3 regions of the Buttiauxella gaviniae genome follow, and region 3 is predicted to be linked to each of the others. Evidence: predicted binding sites of a transcription regulator. Region 3 holds the regulator's gene; each other region holds the start of a gene.
The links. Region 3 encodes PurR, which represses purine synthesis genes. Its sites were predicted from a motif close to CANGCAAACGTTTGCNTG; they were not measured.
Positions count from the first base shown of each region.

Region 1 (2,274 bases), 1.0 Mb from region 3:
CATTCGCCGTAGCACTCATCTGGCAACTGGTGGGTATCTGCGCTGCGTAAACGCCACTGCCCGCGGCCGTCATAGCCGCCGACGCGGCGTTTAACAATCGCCAGTTCGCCCAGATTCTGGAACACATCAGCCCATTCGTCGCGGCTTGAAAGCAACTGCCACGGCGCGGTCGCCAGGTCGAGTTTATCGAACAGTTGTTTTTGCGTCAGACGGTCAGCGATGATCGGGAATACATCACGGTTTACAAAGGCATTATGACGAGCCAGTTCGCGGGTGAGGGCGGTTTCAGGCCAGCGCTCAATTTCAGCGGTGATAACGCTTTGTGCGAAGGGGACCGCTTCGGGCTCGGCATCAAGGCCAACCGGATAAACGGCGATGCCCAGCGGTTCACCTGCCTGGCGCAGCATTCTGCCTAGCTGGCCATTACCCAGCACGCAAACACGTTTCATGCGTCACCCCGTGGGTCCGGGTTGTCCAGCACTTCATCAGTCTGGCTTTGACGCCAGTTTTCCAGGCGGTGGTTGAGTTCTTTATCATGCAACGCCAGAATTTGTGCGGCGAGCAAAGCGGCATTCGCCGCGCCCGCTTTGCCGATGGCGAGCGTGCCGACCGGAATACCACGCGGCATTTGAACGATAGAGTAGAGACTGTCCACACCGCTTAATGCGGCGCTCTGAACGGGCACGCCCAAAACGGGAACCAGTGTTTTCGCCGCGATCATACCCGGTAAATGTGCCGCGCCGCCTGCGCCCGCAATAATCACCTGATAACCGTTGTCCGCCGCCTGCTCGGCAAAGCTGAAAAGTTTATCGGGAGTGCGGTGTGCGGAAACCACTTCAACGTGGTGAGGAACATCAAGGGTGGTGAGGATTTCTGCGGCAAACTGCATGGTAGCCCAGTCACTTTTGGAACCCATGACAATGGCGATACGCGCTGGGGTTTGGTTGGAGGACATGCGTCTCAAAACTCCTGTGGGTATGCAAACATCACCGAACGTCGCTCGGTCGGTCAGAAGGGCTCAGAGAATAGCATGAACATAGAGCAAGGAAAACGGTTGCGTGGTTAATCTGGTAGCGAAAACAGCCATTTTTATACGCTATTAACTCTAAATAATTTGAGTTGCAGGTAGGCGGCAAGGGAGCAAATTCCCAGGAGCTTACTTGAGTAAGTGACTGGGGTTTGTGAGTGCAGCCAACACCCCTGCGGCTCGAAGTATGACGAGTTAAAACTCAAAAGGAATAAGTTCGACGTCTTCGGCGGTCACTTTAATCATCGACCCCTGCGTATGCCATGCGCCAAGCACGCAGCGAAACGCGGGTTTGCCGTTAGCGGAAAGGGAGTGAATTTCTGGGCGATGGGTATGACCGTGGATCATCCACTGCACCTGGTGGCGTTCCAGCGCGTCAACAACGGCGTGGGAGTTCACATCCATAATCGCCATCGATTTACTGCTGTTTGAGGCTTTGCTATTGGCGCGCATTTTGGCGGCCACGCGTTTGCGGATAAACAGCGGCAGGGCGAGGAATAAACATTGCAGCCAGGGCTGGTGGACTTTCTGGCGGAAGGCCTGATACCCGTGGTCATCGGTACAAAGCGTGTCGCCATGCAGTGCCAGGATTTTGCGCCCGTAAAGATCGAGTACGTGTTCTTCCGGCAGTAACGTCATCCCGCTTAAACGCGCAAAACGTTTTCCGAGCAGGAAATCGCGGTTGCCGTGAATAAAGAAGCAGGGCACATCGGAATCCACCAGGTCTTTGATAGCTAAAGCGATTTGTCGGTGCAGCGGCTCGGGGTCGTCGTCACCAATCCAGGCTTCAAACAGATCGCCAAGAATATAGAGTGCATCGGCCTCGCGCGCGGTGCCCGCCAGAAAACGCAGAAAACCGGCGGTAATCGCCGGTTCTTCTGAACACAGATGCAAATCTGCGATAAAAAGCGTCGCCATGGGGGCGAATTATTCGCTTACGGTTACGCTTGTGATAACCACGTCTTCTTTAGGAACGTCCTGGTGCATACCGCTGCGGCCAGTAGACACGCCTTTGATTTTCTCAACGACGTCCATGCCTTCTACCACTTCTGCAAATACGCAGTAACCCCAACCTTGCATGCTTTCGCTGCTGAAGTTCAGGAAATCGTTGTCAGCTACGTTAATGAAGAACTGAGCTGTTGCAGAGTGTGGTGCCTGAGTACGCGCCATTGCCAGCGTACCACGGGTGTTTTTCAGACCGTTGTTCGCTTCGTTTTGAATGGTGTCTTTGGTCTCTTTCTGCTTCA
Region 1 covers NZ_JBFMVT010000002.1:3,010,001-3,012,274, forward strand. Annotated here, with positions in the region: gene purK (5-(carboxyamino)imidazole ribonucleotide synthase) at 1-449, opposite strand, end outside; gene purE (5-(carboxyamino)imidazole ribonucleotide mutase) at 446-955, opposite strand; gene lpxH (UDP-2,3-diacylglucosamine diphosphatase) at 1,223-1,945, opposite strand; gene ppiB (peptidylprolyl isomerase B) at 1,955-2,274, opposite strand, start outside.
Region 1: purE (5-(carboxyamino)imidazole ribonucleotide mutase) is a predicted target of PurR. The motif match lies at 1,044-1,061, and genes of this name have one in related genera.

Region 2 (2,274 bases), 3.6 Mb from region 3:
AGTCACGTCTGACGTTATTAGTTCTGCTGGGTTTCATGCACGCTATCTTCTTATGGGATGGTGATATTTTGCTGGCCTATGGCTTAGTCGGGCTGGTTTGCTGGCGCTTGATTCGTGATGCGCCGGGGATTCGTTCGCTGTTTAACACCGGCGTTATGCTTTATCTGACAGGTATCGGTGTGCTGCTCTTGCTGGGCTTTATCTCCGGTGATGCGCCGAACCGTTCCTGGGTTCCTGACGCGGCTAACCTGCAGTATGAGCAGTGGTGGAAACTTCAGGGCGGTACAGAGGCCATCAGCAATCGGATCGATTTACTCTCCTCGAATTTAGTCGCGCTGGGGGCTCAGTATGGCTGGCAACTGGCGGGAATGATGCTGATTGGCGCGTCGTTAATGCGCAGCGGCTGGCTGCGAGGCGAGTTTAGTTTGCATCATTACCGGCGCACCGGTTTGTGCCTGATTGCGGTCGGCATGCTCATCAATATTCCGGCTATTTATGCCCAATGGCACGTGGGTTGGATGTACCGCTGGTGCGCATTTTTGCTGCAAGCCCCGCGAGAATTGAGCGCACCGTTTCAGACAATAGGTTATGCCGCACTGATTTATGGTTACTGGCCGCAGCTTTCGCGGATGCGCATTGTGAATGCGGTGGCGCATGTCGGGCGTATGGCGCTGTCGAACTATTTGCTGCAAACGCTGATTTGCACCACATTCTTCTTCCGCATGGGCTGGATGATGAAATTCGATCGCCTCTCACTGCTGGCGCTGGTGCCTGTGGTTTGGGCAATCAACATTCTGTTCTCTCTGGTCTGGCTGCGTTACTTCCGCCAGGGGCCGGTTGAGTGGCTCTGGCGGCAGCTCACCGCACGCGCCGCAGGCGTCTCTCTGAAACATACAGCAAGATAATGATACACATCACAAATGTTAATGATTTGTATGTAACCGTTTTCATGACTGTGATCCTCCTCACGTAGTCAATTCTCCGTCGCTGCGAGAATAGCCACCTTGCCAAATACAGGGTGCACTCATGAGATCAATTCCTCTTCCGTCTGGTGATAAACATGATCACCATTCGTGACGTAGCCCGCATCGCTGGCGTCTCCGTGGCGACAGTCTCCCGTGTTCTCAATAACAGTGCGTTAGTCAGCGCTGACACCCGCGAAAGTGTGATGCAGGCCGTGGCGCAACTGGGCTATCGACCGAATGCGAACGCGCAGGCGCTGGCGACCCAGGTCAGCGATACCATTGGCGTGGTCGTGATGGATGTCTCCGATCCGTTTTTTGGCGCGCTGGTCAAAGCGGTGGATGTCGTGGCGCAGCAGCACAACAAATATGTTCTCATCGGCAATAGTTATCATCAGGAAGAAAAAGAGCGCCATGCGATTGAAGTGCTGATTCGTCAGCGCTGCAACGCCTTGATTGTTCATGCAAAGGCGTTGAGCGACCAGGAGTTGGGCGAATTTCTCGAACAGATTCCGGGTATGGTGTTGGTCAACCGCATTGTGCCGGGCTTTGAGCATCGCTGCGTTGGGCTTGATAACGTCAGCGGCGCATTGATGGCCACCCGAATGCTGTTCAATCAGGGCCATCAACGCATCGGATACCTGGCATCCAGCCACGCTATTGAAGATAACGCCCAGCGCCGTGAAGGGTGGATGCGCGGCATGACCGAGCAGGGGATAACCCCGCCGGAAAGCTGGACAGGCGTGGGGTCGCCGGATATGCAGGGCGGCGAAGCGGCAATGGTGGAATTGCTGGGGCGCAATTTACAGCTTAGTGCGGTGTTTGCCTATAACGACAGCATGGCGGCCGGGGCGTTAACCGCTCTGAAAGATAACGGTATTGTCGTTCCACACCATGTCTCGGTGATTGGTTTTGATGACATTCCTATCGCCCGCTATACCGATCCACAGCTCACTACCGTGCGCTACCCTATTGTTTCCATGGCACGCCTGGCGACTGAATTGGCGTTACAGGGCGCTGCGGGAACGCTCGATATTGGTGCAACACACTGTTTTATGCCAACTTTAGTCCGACGCCATTCGGTGGCTCCGCGACAAATTGCGGCCCCGATCACTCTCTGAAAAAAGTCTTTGATGTAACCGGTTTCAATTTGTGAGTAAATTCACAGTTAATTAACATCGCGATGACTATTATGTCAGCGTTTTATCAGCTGAAACTATATGTAACGGTGATTAATCAGTTTACCGATAGGTATTCAGCAAAAAAGATCAATAAAAGCAGTTATGGATTGGTACTGAACACGGAAGAGTTT
Region 2 covers NZ_JBFMVT010000002.1:433,557-435,830, reverse strand. Annotated here, with positions in the region: gene yeiB (DUF418 domain-containing protein YeiB) at 1-905, shown strand, start outside; gene galS (HTH-type transcriptional regulator GalS) at 1,061-2,083, shown strand.
Region 2: galS (HTH-type transcriptional regulator GalS) is a predicted target of PurR. The motif match lies at 935-952, and genes of this name have one in related genera.

Region 3 (2,274 bases):
TAAGTAAATGGGCCGCGATAAGCGGCCCATTTTAATCAGTGCAGTACGGCGGTTAACGCGCCACAAACAATCAAAGCCAGAACGATAACCGTGGTGGTGATTGAAAATTTCAGGTCGGTGCTCATGAGTAAACTCCTTTTATTACCTTACAATCAGTGTGTCGGTGGATTTTCCCACAATCGGAGAGAAAAATCCTCCTGGTTTTAACCGGATATCCATTTTCCCTCTTCCACTTTTCGCCAGGATAGGCCAAAATCCCACGCTAATTTATTGCGTACCGTCAATTCAACGCCCTCCTCCCGTTTTATGTCGCAATCCCGGCATACCCGCAACCACGATGTTGCCTCAGGAGATAGCGTACGCAAACGTTTAACACATTCGTTATCAGGGGCTTACGATATGGCCCGGAGTGAAATTTAATGGCGACAATCAAGGATGTGGCGAAACGCGCAAACGTTTCCACTACAACCGTATCACATGTGATTAACAAAACCCGTTTTGTAGCGGAAGAGACGCGCAATGCGGTTTGGGCTGCAATCAAAGAGCTGCACTATTCGCCAAGCGCCGTCGCGCGTAGCCTGAAAGTTAATCACACTAAAACGATTGGCCTGTTAGCCACGTCCAGCGAAGCGCCCTATTTCGCCGAAATCATCGAAGCCGTTGAAAATAGCTGCTTTGAAAAAGGCTATACCCTCATTCTGGGTAACGCACACAATAACTTCGAAAAACAGCGTGCCTACTTATCAATGATGGCGCAAAAGCGCGTTGATGGCCTGCTGGTGATGTGCTCTGAGTACCCGGAATCACTTCTGACCATGCTCGAAGAGTACCGTCATATCCCAATGGTTGTGATGGACTGGGGTGAAGCGCGCGCTGATTTTACCGACTCCGTCGTCGATAACGCATTCCATGGCGGTTATCTGGCCGGGCGTTATTTGATCGAACGCGGTCATCGTGAAATTGGCGCTATTCCCGGGCAGATGGAACGCAACACCGGCGGCGGTCGCCATGCTGGCTTTATGAAAGCGCTGCAAGAGGCTGGTATCGCTATCCCGGAAAACTGGATTGTTCAGGGCGATTTTGAGCCGGAATCCGGTTATCGCGCGATGCAGCAGATCCTCGGTCAGTCTCATCGCCCTACCGCGGTGTTCTGCGGCGGGGATATTATGGCGATGGGTGCAATTTGTGCCGCCGATGAAATGGGGCTGCGCGTCCCGCAGGATATTTCCATTATCGGCTATGACAACGTGCGTAATGCTCGCTTCTTCTCACCCGCCCTGACGACGATTCACCAGCCAAAAGATTCCCTGGGTGAAACGGCATTTAACATGCTGCTGGATAGAATCGTTAACAAACGCGAAGAATCCCAGAGCATTGAAGTCCATCCGCGCCTGATTGAGCGCCGCTCAGTAGCTGATGGCCCATTCCGCGATTACCGCCGTTAAGTTTTGTTGAGCCCGGGTTTACTCGGGCTCAGGCTCCTGCAACCACTCCGCATTCATCGTCTCACTGTCCCCCAAATAATCCAGTAGCCAGGCCAGGGCTGGTGATGCATCATTTTGCCGCCAGGTCAGGCAGCATGCGGCGTCCGGGAAGGGATTATCAAGCGTTAACTCGCACCACTGCCCTGATGCCAGCCACGGCCGTGCGATATGCAAAGGCACCATACCGATACACAGCCCCGCGCTAAGACAATCTGAACCAGATTGCCAGTCAGGCACCACTACACGACGCTGGTTATCCAGCAGCCAGGTAATTCGTTTTGGTAGTGAACGGGAGGTATCCTCCAGCACCAGCGAAGGCCAGGCCCGGAGATCGTCATCGCTTAGGGTACCGCCAAGCTTCGCAAGCGCATGATTCGATGCCACCACGCAACGCCAGCTTAGGGATCCCATATCCCGGAAAGCATAACGCCCCCCAACGGGGATAGCCTGGGTTGCGCCAATCGCCACTTCAACACGTCCGTCAGCTAACGCATCCCACACACCGTTAAACACTTCCTGGAAAATTCGCAGCTCGATGTCCGGAAAATGGCGATAAAAATCCAGCACCAACTGCCGGGTTCGCTCGGGTTTAACGATGTTATCGACCGCAATAGCGAGGTGCCCGCGCCATCCATTAGCGATCTGTTGGCACTGCTGCCGTGTCGTCATCATTTTTTTGATAACAGACCGGCCCTCTTTCAAAAAAAACAGACCCGCAGGCGTTAATTCCACATCCCGATGGCGACGTTCAAACAGCGGAACCGCCAGCCATTCCTCCAGTTGCCGTACC
Region 3 covers NZ_JBFMVT010000002.1:4,054,310-4,056,583, reverse strand. Annotated here, with positions in the region: gene AB1E22_RS19295 (YnhF family membrane protein) at 36-125, opposite strand; gene purR (HTH-type transcriptional repressor PurR) at 420-1,445, shown strand; gene punR (DNA-binding transcriptional activator PunR) at 1,464-2,274, opposite strand, start outside.